Regions from separate parts of the Virgibacillus dokdonensis genome, predicted to be linked through region 3. Evidence: riboswitches for the same ligand, from Rfam matches in the RefSeq annotation. Region 3 holds a riboswitch; each other region holds the start of a gene.
What was found. A riboswitch is a leader RNA that binds a small molecule or an ion and turns the genes downstream of it on or off. The one in region 3 is predicted to bind S-adenosylmethionine.
Positions count from the first base shown of each region.

Region 1: it holds a riboswitch for S-adenosylmethionine, as region 3 does, so the genes downstream of both, B2C77_RS05100 (homocysteine S-methyltransferase family protein) here and B2C77_RS02835 (PLP-dependent aspartate aminotransferase family protein) in region 3, are expected to answer to the same signal.
Region 2: it holds a riboswitch for S-adenosylmethionine, as region 3 does, so the genes downstream of both, B2C77_RS19790 (YezD family protein) here and B2C77_RS02835 (PLP-dependent aspartate aminotransferase family protein) in region 3, are expected to answer to the same signal.

Region 1 is NZ_LT745763.1:717,972-722,467, reverse strand. It holds gene B2C77_RS05110 (manganese catalase family protein) at 1-709, shown strand, start outside; SAM riboswitch class I at 981-1,082, shown strand; gene B2C77_RS05105 (methionine biosynthesis PLP-dependent protein) at 1,178-2,278, shown strand; SAM riboswitch class I at 2,542-2,643, shown strand; gene B2C77_RS05100 (homocysteine S-methyltransferase family protein) at 2,874-3,923, shown strand; gene B2C77_RS22470 (DUF4177 domain-containing protein) at 4,057-4,260, opposite strand.
Region 2 is NZ_LT745763.1:3,925,719-3,930,214, reverse strand. It holds gene B2C77_RS19800 (hypothetical protein) at 1-875, opposite strand, end outside; gene B2C77_RS19795 (ABC transporter ATP-binding protein) at 868-1,662, opposite strand; SAM riboswitch class I at 2,096-2,200, shown strand; gene B2C77_RS19790 (YezD family protein) at 2,359-2,532, shown strand; gene B2C77_RS19785 (bifunctional homocysteine S-methyltransferase/methylenetetrahydrofolate reductase) at 2,697-4,496, shown strand, end outside.
Region 3 is NZ_LT745763.1:224,750-229,245, reverse strand. It holds gene rarD (EamA family transporter RarD) at 291-1,202, shown strand; SAM riboswitch class I at 1,308-1,427, shown strand; gene B2C77_RS02835 (PLP-dependent aspartate aminotransferase family protein) at 1,717-3,468, shown strand; gene B2C77_RS02830 (SGNH/GDSL hydrolase family protein) at 4,305-4,496, shown strand, end outside.

The DNA.
Region 1 (4,496 bases), 490 kb from region 3:
AGCAAGTATAACAGCTGAAGAGTTCGGCCATGTTGAACTTGTGACGAACACAATTAATCTACTTTCAAAAGGAAACACCTTTTACACGGGAAACCCAGATGTAACCCCGTTACGCGAAGGAAAAGACAGTCGAAATACGTATCAATTTATCGCTACTGCTCAAACAGCACTTGTAGGTGACTCCATGGGTCGAGCATGGACAGGAGATAATGTCTTTAGTAGCGGCAATCTTGTCTTAGATTTACTACACAATTTCTTTCTTGAAGTCGGCGCTCGTACACATAAAATGCGCGTTTACGAAATGACAGAACATGAAACAGCAAGAGAAATGATTGGTTACTTATTAGTTCGTGGAGGTACACATGTGCTAGCCTATGCGAAAGCATTAGAAATCGCAACAGGCGTTGACGTTAAAAAGCTTATCCCGATTCCTGATTTATCGAACACGAAGTTTGATTATGCTCGAAAATTTGAAGAACAAGGATTGGCAAATGTTTTATACACGTGGAATGATGTGGGAGATTATAACGATATCCGACAAATTTGGAAAGGAGACAATCCAGAGAATGGGGAGAAGCTAATCGTCAAGGAAGGAACACCAAAAGGAGGCCCTGTTCCTAATTTAGAAGACCTTCCTGAACAATTTGCACCTGGCATTGATAAAGATGATTATCAAAAAATCGCTAAACGGTTAATGGAAAACATGTAAGTATGATGAACTCCTTGAACACCACGGAGTTCATCATGGAATATTTATGTAGAAACCACATTTAACTGATAGTAGTTCTTAGAAAACTTGGCTTGTCACCAAGCCTTTCGAAAGCCTTTGTTTTTCGTATACGATAAACCAAAAAATTTATACCTTCCTATAGTGCAAAAAAAAATTTTATCGGAAGCCTAAATCGATTAAAAAATCCCCTTGACTTTTATTCATTTTCCTTGTATTCTAATATTCAAACTTTTAAAATTCAATAGACATTTTCTTATCCAGAGAGGTGGAGGGACTGGCCCTTTGATACCTCGGCAACAGACCGCATGCGGTACTGTGCCAATTCCAGAAGCATAGCGCTTGAAGATAAGAAGAAGCTCCTTTTCGACATATTAGGAAACCTCTTCTTATTTCAAGGAGAGGTTTTTTGCATCCTCTCCTTGTAACCATTTTTAAGGAGATGATAAAATGTTACAACAAACGCGTGAAACAAACATGGTGCAACTAGGAAATCGAAGTGATGCTCGCACTGGCGCAGTTAATCCCCCTATTTATTTATCAACTGCATTCAAACATGATGGGATAGGGCAGTCAACCGGGTATGATTATAGCCGTACAAAAAACCCTACCCGATGCCTGTTAGAGGAAGGTGTTGCGCATTTAGAATCTGGTAAGCAAGCCTTTGCTTGTAGTTCAGGCATGGCGGCTATCCAGCTTGTACTTTCCCTTTTTCAAGCTGGTGATGAAATCATTGTTTCAGCAGATATTTACGGGGGAACGTATCGTTTGTTGGAACAGTACAACAAAGCATACAATTTCAAGATCTGCTATGATCCTTTTACCAACTTCAAAGAAACGGAAGCAAACATATCTAACAAAACAAAAGCAATATTTATTGAAACACCGACAAACCCTTTAATGCAAGAAATAGATATTGCCTCCATCGCTCACCTTACTAAAAAATATAATCTATTACTTATTGTTGACAACACCTTCCTTACGCCATATTTGCAACGCCCTTTAGAACTTGGCGCTAATATTATTCTACATAGTGCAACAAAGTATATCGGCGGGCACAATGATGTATTGGCTGGCATAGTAGTTGCTAACGATGAACCGATTTGTGAACAACTCGCTATGATGCATAATGCATCTGGGGCAGTGCTTTCTCCATTTGATTGTTGGCTGTTAATTAGAGGGTTAAAAACGCTTTCCTTGCGTATGGAAAAGCATGAAACAAATGCCCGAGAATTAGCCCATTTTTTAAGCAACCACCAAGCAATAAAAGAGGTGCTTTATCCTGGCAAAGGTGGTATGTTATCTTTTCGTTTACACGATAGCAAGTGGGTAGACCCTTTTTTACAGCAAATGCAACTGATTACCTTCGCCGAAAGTCTAGGCGGTGTGGAAAGCTTTATCACGTATCCAGCGACACAAACACATGCGGATATTCCCCTTAATGAACGTACCAAGCGTGGCATTGATGACTGTTTATTACGCTTTTCGGTCGGAATAGAGCATGTGAATGATTTAAAACATGATTTGCAGAACGCATTACAGGCATTTTAAATTTGGGCTTGCCGGAACTTTATAATAAAAGTTGTATTTTTATGAAAAAAACATCATAGAAAATGAAATGTTGGCTCTCATCCACTACTAGACGCAGAAGTTTCTAATCTATAAAATATTTTCGAAATAGGTTGACATTTATTTTTTTCGTATATAGTATAGTTCATATTCTGAATGATAAGATTTTACACACTGTGAATTTAATGGCGTTTTTAAACATTGCCAACTGTAAATCTTTATTATTCCACAACTTTATAGGATTTATCTTATCCAGAGAGGTGGAGGGACTGGCCCCTATGATACCCCAGCAACAGGCATCTTTTGCACTGTGCTAATTCCAGAAGCGTAACGCTTGAAGATAAGAAGAGACAACATTTGGAAGCTACCCTCTTCTTATTCATAAGAAGGGGGTTTTTATGTTCCAATAATTCACGATGGAAGCTCACATAGGTGAAGCAACTAAGAAAACGATTTTTTAATGAAAGGTGGGCGTAATTTTTCCATGAATTAAATCCGGAAGTCGTAGCTCTTGCTACATACTTCGTGCCACATTTTTTACAAAGCAAAGGTTTCAAAATAAAAGGAGGAGTTTAAGATGAAACGCAGCTTACAACAAAGATTGCAGGAAGGTACGGTTATTGTGGGAGAAGGTTATTTATTTGAATTAGAACGCAGGGGGTATTTACAAGCAGGTTCTTTTGTACCGGAAGTCGCATTAGATAATCCACAAGCTCTGAAACAAGCTTATCGCGATTTTATGAATGCAGGCTCAGACGTCGTACTGGCGTTTACTTACAATGGGAATAGAGAAAAGATGCGAATTATTGGTAAGGAAGAATTGCTCGAGCCGTTGAACAGAAATGCCATTCAACTAGCAAAAGAAGTCGCCAAAGAACATCCTGTAGAAGAAGCACTCGTTGCTGGAAACATTTCTAACACGAATATTTTCGATCCGAATGACCCAGCTTCCAAAGAGCAAGTAAGGAGCATTTTTGCCGAGATGGTGCAATGGTGTAAAGAAGAAGGTGTTGATTTCGTAAATGGAGAAACATTTTATTATTATGAAGAAGCTCTAATCGCTTTAGAAGAAATTACGAAACAAGAACTCCCAGCCGTCATCACTTTTGGTCTTATGGGAGAAAACATTCTAAGGGACGGGTATACCGTAGAGGAAGCTTGCCAATTATTATCTGAAAAAGGAGCGCTCGTCGTCGGAATGAATTGCTTCCGTGGCCCTGATACCATCCAGCCCTTTGTAGCTAAAATAAGAGATACAGTCAAAGGTTATGTTGGGGCACTACCAATACCTTATCGAACAACAGAGGCGCACCCAACCTTTTTCAACTTGCCGGATGGAGGTTGCAGTTGCCATTTACCTACAGAAACGACATTCCCAACGGCACTTGATCCGCTTTATCACAACCGCTACGAATTAGCCGCTTGGGCGAAAGAAGCAAAAGACATCGGTGTGAACTATATTGGCTTATGCTGTGGCGCGTCGCCTGCAATGTTACGTGCTGTTGCAGAAGCTGTCGGTAAAGAAACGATTAATTCCAAATACTCGCCAAATATGGAAAAACACTTTTTATTTGGTACTGACAAAACGTTGAAAAAACATAATTTAGAATACCGAACTAAGGCTTAGAGGGTTGCTGGATAAGCATTTTTAAAAATATCATCCGCTGACAAGTTTTGATTTAGAGAGGAACTCCCCATCAAAGCAGTGACGGGGAGTTCCTTTAAATATGATTTGAACATCTATTTATATTTTACGTTCTTTATATCGCTTTTCTTTTAAAAATGATTTGGTTAAAGTTCACACTAATATCCCCCATACTCCCACCAATCTGAGGAATAACGTTTACTAATTCCCAACCTTGTTTTCCGTATTCATTTAATTTATCTTCAGATTCCTCTCGATCAGCTGAAGTGATCCCTAATGTCCAAGTTTCTACCGCATATTCCCAGCACCCACGTCGAATCTCCTTTCCATAAATAAGATTGCTTTTATTATCCTTATTTTTTCATATATACTAAAAAGATTAATAATCCAGCTGATACAGAGATAGCAGATAGCTAAGTGAATGAATATTGCATTGCTCGTTATCTTTGCTATTTCTACTCCCACAACAAAAATCGGAAATCCTGTCCAAATAAAGAAGGAAAATAGAAGGATTACCAAAATCATTAGCATAAACATATAATCTTTTTTAAACAA
Region 2 (4,496 bases), 3.7 Mb from region 3:
TTACGCTCAAACGCCGGCATTAATTTATAATATAACATAACCGAAATAACTGGTCCGATGACTGCTAAAGAAGAAAGGATCACTATCCCAAAGGACGTATCGCCATTTAGTATAAATTCAAAAGGTGCGCCGAACCACATAGGAGGAATAAAAACATTCCACCAATTGAAATTATATATATAATTAAAATCAACTATTTCAAAAGCTCGAGCGACAATTTGGTAACCGATAACAATACCTACGGATAATAGGATTTGCACATAGTTAATAATATCCTTTAATTTCTCCCCACTGAAAAAACGTAAAATAAAAATGTATATGAGTGCTGTGATGGTCATGATGAACAGTATTAACAAAATAATTTCTACTAAAAAAAGCATTAAATAACCGATTCCATGTACAAATAACATAACGATAGCTGGAATGATAATAAACGCGCCTGTTAACATACTCATATAAATTGCAACATGGGTGATTTTTGCTGCGCTAATGGTTCTCGAATCAATCGGTTTCGTATGGAGAACTGTTTTGTCGCGAACATCTAGAAGTACTGCGGAAAAATCAGACACCATGGATGTCATTAAAATGAACATGGAAATACCAAAGATGAGGCTGATTTGGAAGATATAATTATCTCCAAAAAATAAAAAAGGAACGAGCATGACCCCGTATAATACATAAATAAATAATGATTTTACAAACTGATTGCTATCCTTTTTTTTATTTGATACATTTGAAGCAAATACTGTCGGTATTCTGCGCTCATCCATCGTAAGCTTCGTCTCAAGAATTTTACGCATCATGTGATAATCAATACGTAGCATATGGAAAAAAGGTTGTAGCAGATCAAGGATTTTTAAAGAGAATTTACTCATGATTATCACCATCAGTTACAATTTGAACAAACTTCTCTGCGGTTTGTTTATGTTCATCAAATCCTGTTATCTGGTTGAAAATACTTTCTAAAGAGCCTTGCTTATTTTGTTCGCGCAATTCTTCAAATGTACCATCTGCTGCAATTTCTCCATCCTTAAGCAGGACGATGCGATTGCTAATCTTTTCTACAACCTCCATAATATGTGAGGAATAAAAAATGGTCTTTCCTTCTGCAACAAGCTGTTCCAAGATGTCTTTAATGATGATGACACTATTAGCATCAAGCCCATTTAGTGGTTCGTCTAAAAAGATCAGATCGGGATTATGCAATAGGCTTGAAATAAGTAATACTTTTTGCCGCATTCCTTTAGAAAAAGAAGAAATACGTGTATGTAAAACATCTTCCATGTCAAATTGTTGCATAAGGCTTTTAGCTTTAGCAGCCGCTTTATTTTTATCCATGCCGTAAAGCTCACCGATAAATGTCAAATATTCATTAGCTGTTAAATTATCATAGATCTCTGCATTTTCTGGGACATAACCAATTTTACGTTTGTAGGAGTAATCACTTGTAGCAATATCTACTCCAAAAAGTTCTACCGTCCCACTATATTCTTCTATTAACCCGAGCATGATTTTAAGTGTAGTACTCTTTCCCGCACCGTTAGGCCCAATATACCCAATGATTTGTCCAGCATATACATCGAGATTAATGTTATTTAATACGCTTTTACTTCCATAACTCATGGATAAATTTCTTAACGACAATACTTTTTCAGTATACATCAAACTCACCTGCTTCCTAGAAAATTTTTAGAACCATGTATCCTAGTCCATGAGAGACTAGGAATCAAAGAAAAATTTGCTTCCATTTGTATTTGTGAAACAGAAATTAAGTAAATTATCACAACCTTCATATGGTCATTATACGATAGTTAAATCTAATTATCATTAACGATTTAAAATCTAACAAAAAAAGTCAATTTGTGGGTGGTGTTAAGGAATCATAAAAATCTAATATATATTCAAACAAGTGTGCTCGACAGCTAATGGAATTAGGTTTAATCCTATTGAACAACTATGAATAAGTCTGAAAAGCGCTTCGAGAATGTATGTATAAAACCTATTTGTATTAATATTTGCAAAAATTTTATAAATAAATTATTGACAATAATACACTTTCGGTGTAGAGTATTAAACAAATTTAATATTAGATGATTTCTTATCCAGAGAGGTGGAGGGACTGGCCCAGCGAAACCTCGGCAACAGACTTTGTTGAAGTACTGTGCCAATTCCAGCAAGCATTATGCCTGAAAGATAAGAAGAGCGATAGACTTATAAAATAATCCACCTCTTCTTATTTATCAAAAGGAAGAGGTTTTTTGTTATGAACAGGCGCTTTTCTTCCAAGGGCACTAGGCTTTTACAAGTTCCAGTTTGGTTACTTGTACTTTGAATAACATGAGAAGGGAAGATGGGAAAATGGGTAAATTGAATGAAGTACAATGGGAGTATGTAAGAAAAAGCTTAGATGCAATTGATTTCGGTTCTGTAGTCATTACTGTACACGCTGGAAGGGTTACACAAATTGACATAACGGAGAAAAAGCGGTTTGCGAATATGAATAACAATCATTCGTTACAAAATTCCAAATAAAGCACATGCCGATTAGACAACTAAAGGCATCTTTTACCTTTTCGATTATTTAATAAGGTGAAAGATGCCTTTTACTATGTTAAAACCATTTTTCCGCATGAACTGTTAGTAAGACCTATCATGAGTATGAGCAGATGATTTGATGCAAAGGAGGAGAAACCGACATGAGCTTATTACAACAATTACAAAATCAAATTTTAATTGCCGATGGTGCTATGGGAACGATGCTTTATTCCTATGGAATCGATCAAAGTTTTGAACAATTAAACATAACCCATCCAAATCAAGTTCAACAAGTACATGAAGCGTATATTCATGCTGGAGCAACAGTCATTCAAACAAATACATATGGTGCAAATTATATTAAATTAGCACGATATGGGTTGGAGGATCAGGTGAAAAGGATCAACCAAAAGGCTGTGCAAATTGCAAAGGAAGCTCGGCAAAAAGGAGTATCCATTGTAGGGGGGATTGGCGGTATTCATGGCGTTCAAGCTTTAAACGAAACAAAAGAGGAAATTAAGCGAAGCTTCCGAGAACAATTATATTGTTTGCTTTTGGAGGGAGTAGATGGGCTCATTTTAGAAACTTATTATAATCTCGATGAATTAAAGATGGTGTTGGAAATTGCTCGGGAGGAAACGAAAATCCCTATTATTGCAAATGTATCGATGCATGTTCCGGGGATTTTGGAAAATGGAACACCGTTGGCTGAAGCATTACAACAACTGGAAGCTTTAGGTGCTGATCTCGTTGGCGTGAACTGTCGTTTTGGTCCGTCGCAAATAATCACCTCTTTACAATCGGTTCCTATACCGAAAAGGGCTTTTTTAGCTGCTTACCCAAATGCAAGCTTACCTGCTTATCGCGATGGTGTACTTTATTACGAAAATGAACCGGATTATTTTAGGGAGTGTGCCAGCCAATTAAGAGAGCAAGGAGTTCGTTTAGTAGGAGGGTGTTGCGGAACAACACCTAACCATATTAAAGCATTAGCTGAGGGCTTGAATGCTACTAATCCTATTACTGAAAAAGTGGTAGACTTTCCAAAGCAGGATAGGGTGATGTTAAAAAGGAAACGAAAAGAAAAATCGCTGGCAGAATTAGCAAAAGAACGACATACCATTATTGTTGAATTAGATGCTCCCAAACATTTAGATATGACAGAATACCACCAGGGAATACAAGCATTGAAAGAAGCTGGAATCGATGCAGTAACACTTGCCGATAATTCGCTTGCAACACCGCGAATATGTAATACAGCTATTGCAACGATTATTAAAGAGCAAGGAATCAAACCGTTAGTCCATATAGCTTGCCGAGACCGTAATTTAATTGGCTTACAGTCGCATTTAATGGGATTGCACATTTTAGGAATTCATGAAATTTTAGCAATAACTGGCGACCCAACTAAAATTGGCAGTTTTCCAGGAGCAACATCCGTGTTTGATGTGAATTCATTTAAATTAATTGAACGAATTAAAAAAGGAAATCAAGGCATGTCATTTTCTGGGCATTCTCTAAGAGAACATACTGCATTTACCGTAGGAGCAGCTTTTAGTCCAAATGTGAATAATGTAGAAAAGGCGATTGCTCGATTGGAGAGAAAGATCGCAAGTGGTGCTGATTACATCATGACACAACCCATGTATAGCAAAGATAAAATAATTGCTTTGAAACAAGCGACCTCACATATAGATACTCCGATTTTTATTGGAATTATGCCATTAACGTCTACAAAGAATGCTGAATTTTTACACCATGAAGTACCGGGGATAAAGCTTACAGATGAAGCTCGATCTCGTATGAAAGCAGCAGAAGGAAATCGAGCACAATCAACAAAAGAAAGTATAGCTATTTCGAAAGAGCTACTTGATACAGCTTTAGAACATTTTTACGGGATATATCTTATCACTCCGTTTATGCGCTATGATATGATCGTCGAATTAGTTAACTATATTCAT
Region 3 (4,496 bases):
TATGGCGAAAAAACGCTGTCGTTTTTCTTATACTTTAAACCTTTATACTTTCCTATAGTACAAAAAAACCTTTCCTCGGAATCTGGAAAAGGCCTTTTACTTACTATTCTTGCTTTTCTTGCAAAAGAGATTTAGAATGACTATATTATATTGACATCCATCTGGAGAGGTTACATGCTTTCTTTGTATTAAAAAGCTTAACTGCACAGTGCTTTCATCAATATATAAACGTGAATTTTCTTTTTTTATCTCTTACTCACCATATTATTTTACATGAAAGAAGGGAGAACATGACCGTTACACAAGATAAAACGGGTATCATACATACCTTAGGAGCTTATGCTTTATGGGGAGTTCTTCCCATTTATTGGAAATTTCTAGAGAGCGTTTCACCTGGCGAAACGCTGGCACATCGAATTATATGGTCGGCTATTTTTATGATTATCATTGTACTTATTGTTGGGAAATGGCATGAATTGCTTCGCGAATGGAAGGCATTAATGCAAAACAGACGAAAATTCATAGGCGTTTTTATGGCAACTACTGTTATTAGTCTCAATTGGCTGACATTTATTTGGGCGGTGCACAATGATCATGTTATTCAAGCAAGTTTAGGATATTATATTAACCCTTTAATCAGTATTTTGCTTGGTATCCTTGTACTGAAGGAATCTTTTACCTTTAGACAGACCATTTCCTTTATCATGGCAGCTATTGGCGTCCTTTATTTGACAATAAGTTATGGCGTATTTCCTTGGATATCTTTATTGCTTGCAACGAGCTTTGGGTTGTACGGTTTGTTAAAGAAAAAGATAGATATTGGTCCTATGATTGGACTGACAATCGAAACGATGTTAATTTCTCCAGTCGCTCTTCTATTCTTATTGTTTCTTCCGCAAAACACTTTTCAATGGAGCACCATTCTATCAACGACAAACATGCTACTAATAGGTGCTGGCGTAGTTACAGCAATACCGTTATTACTATTTGCAAGTGGAGCGAAACGCATTTCTTTATCCTTGGTCGGCTTTTTGCAATACCTTGCACCAACGCTTATGTTGTTAATAGGAGTTTTTTTATATAAAGAGCCATTCACTTCTGCTCACTTCATCGCATTTTTATTCATATGGTTCGCACTGATTAACTATCTGTTAGCTAGTTACCAAAAGCCTACAAAAAAGCAATTTAAAAAAGCAAACTAACGCTTTATTAAAAACAAACAGTTGAACAAGCAAGCTCTAATAACAAAAATCACCGTTGACAAATTCATTTGAACCTTATATAATATTCAGTAATTTAAATAACATCTCTTATTATGAGCGGTGGAGGGAATAGGCCCTGTGAAGCCCGGCAACCTGAAAGCAACCAACTTTGCTTTTTACGGTGCTAAATCCTACAAACCTATTATAAGGTTTGGAAGATAAGAGGAGGACGGAATGTATATTTTAAACCCTCTTCTTAAGAAGAGGGTTTTTTATTTTTTGTTTTCATTTCTTCCTTGCAAACTACTTACTTCTAACCAATAGTAGAAAAACTTCGCTTATCGCCAAGTCTTATGGCGAAAAAACGCTGTCATTTTTCTTATACTATAAACCCAAAAAATTTTATACTTTTCTATAGTGCAACACAAGATGCATGGTTCTTATCCATGCACTCTCTTTTTCAATTAGTCGAATAGCAAACCCATTTTTACATTTAATCAAAGGAGGAAAAATAATGAGTCATTTTTTTACGCAAAATCCAGAAACTGCATTACTTCACGGTGGGCAAACCCCCGATTCAGAAACAGGAGCTAGAGCAGTCCCTATTTACCAAACGACCTCTTATGTATTTAACGATACAGAACACGCACAAAACTTATTCGGTTTAAAAGAACCTGGAAATATATACTCCCGAATTGGTAATCCAACTGTAGATACGTTTGAACAACGTGTTGCCCAACTAGAAGATGGTGTCGCTGCAGTAGCTACATCTTCTGGAATGGCCGCAATCACTTTCGCTATTTTAAATGTAGCAAGTGCTGGGGACGAAATTATTACCGATAGCAATCTTTACGGTGGCACATACAATTTATTTGCTAATATACTTCCTCGTTACGGAATTCATGTAAAATTCATAGATGGTTCCAATCCAAATGAAGTAGAGGCTGCAATTACTGAGAAAACAAAAGCTATTTTTGGGGAAACGATCACCAATCCCAGCCTGCATGTTTTTGATATTGAAACGATCGCAGCAATAGCACATGCACACCATATCCCTATAATTATCGATAATACCTTTGCCCCTTACCTCGTTAAACCATTCGCATGGGGAGCAGATATTATTGTCCATTCTGCAACAAAATGGATCGGTGGTCACGGAACAACGATTGGCGGGGTGGTTGTAGACGGAGGAAGGTTTGATTGGAATCACGATAGATTCCCAGGTTTTACCGAACCTGATGCAAGTTACAACGGCTTGCGATTTGCTGATGTTGGACCTGCCGCTTTCGCTACAAAACTACGTGTACAATTAATTCGTGATATTGGAGCTTGTTTAAGCCCACATAGCGCATTTTTGTTGCTTCAAGGGTTAGAAACGTTACATTTACGCATGCAACAACATACGAAGAACGCACAAAAAATTGCTGCTTTTTTAACAGATCATCCAGCAATTGATTGGGTTAATTATCCTGGCTTGTCCAATCATCCTTCCTATCCATTAACAAAAAAATACTTTCGTGAGGGTACTGCCGGGTCAATTATAACGTTCGGTATTCAAGGTGGAAGGGAAGCTGGAAGACAATTAATTGATCAAATTGAATTATGGTCGCATGTAGCAAATGTAGGTGATGCTAAATCGCTCATTATTCACCCTGCATCTACCACACATCAACAGCTAACAACGGAGGAATTAGCCGCAAGTGGGACAACAGAAGAAACCATTCGTTTATCGGTTGGCTTAGAGTCTGTTCATGATCTACTCATTACTTTGGACAACGCAATAGCAAAAGCTACAGGGGAACAAGCAACCATCGCTATTGGTGAACAACAGGCTATCCATTGGCTGCTTCATTCTTCTTTTTTAAGAGACGGTGGAAATGTGCGCAAAAAATGCCTTGCCGTATACGGTTTAGAAACAGCAAATGAAACAGACCGAAAAAAAGTCTTCCAATTACAAGCGTTCGGATTCGATATAGCTGTTGTGGGAAGTACTAACCTAACTATCCCTTTACCACAGTATAAAGAATTAACGGACATCCCAGTAGTGGACGCTACTTGGTCACTGCAGCCTACATTACCAGCTCCACTGTTAGAGCAGCTCGTAAATAAAGACTGTAAGCTTTTATGGGTGGAAAAAACAAATGAAACAGCTGCTACGATAGAACATGCTAAAGCAACTGGCATTACTGTTATTACACAAAAAAACCCTTATGAAGAAGCGTTATTGCTTCGAAACAATGCTACGGAGGCACCTGTATTTGCATAGCATACCATTACCTTTTTTATAACAGGTTTATTTGTTTGTATAATTGGAAAAATTATAACTAACCTTCCCTTTCTGATCGCCTTGTAATTGAAGGCGATCTTTTTTACTATTAGATTTTTTTGGTTTATAGTAGAACAAAGGCAGGGCGCTCGTTTAGCAACGTAGCGAGTGGAACAAATCAACGAAAGTTTTAGGAGTCATGCCACTAAAACAGGGGTATGCCGACGCACTAAGGCAAGCCCGTTTTAGTCGACCTTCCTATTTAGCACGAACAGATGATGACTTATCGTAAGGCGATTTGGTGAAGTCGCCTAGTTGCTGGGTGCTGGCTTATTAGGTTATTTGGTTATACATAAGCCCCTCATTAGCCCCTAATTTTATACTTTCTTATCTCTTAAGAAAAATAAAGGCTTTCTTCCTACGACAAGCCAAGTTTTTCTAATGATAAAATGAATGAAGGTAGCCAAAATCGGCAAGCTATGAAAGTAGTCAGTAGAAATAGAAGATTTGATACGTCTAATTGGAAAAATTCAACTTATGATATAAAGTGAATTTCTAATCAGTGGAATTTTCTTTCATCCCCTACTTATTTTAAAAGTTGGGATGCTGTTAGCTCAGAACAACGCGAGTTTTATAGTATCTTATAGTCGGGATAAACTTCAAAATATTATACTGCCCTATAGTGTAAGCAAATGCTTGTAGTATACATATGCTGTATACTACAAGCAGCCAATACTCTAATCATACAAACAAAGTCCTCATTAAGTTAGTATAGTTACCATAAAACTTTTAACAAGCCCGATGTTTAAAACTAATCCACTTAGGTGTTGATAACGATGCAAAAAAAGAAATTAATAACCGGAGTAACTCTCCTGTTACTCATCGTAGGAGCCACGCTCTATATTTTCATACATGAAGCAGATCAAGCAAATCTTGCTGAAAAGGATATAAAGCAACAGGATGCAGCAACAAAAGAAAAAACGGCCAACATCAAAAAGCATGAGCAAAAACCATCGCCAAAGCTTTTT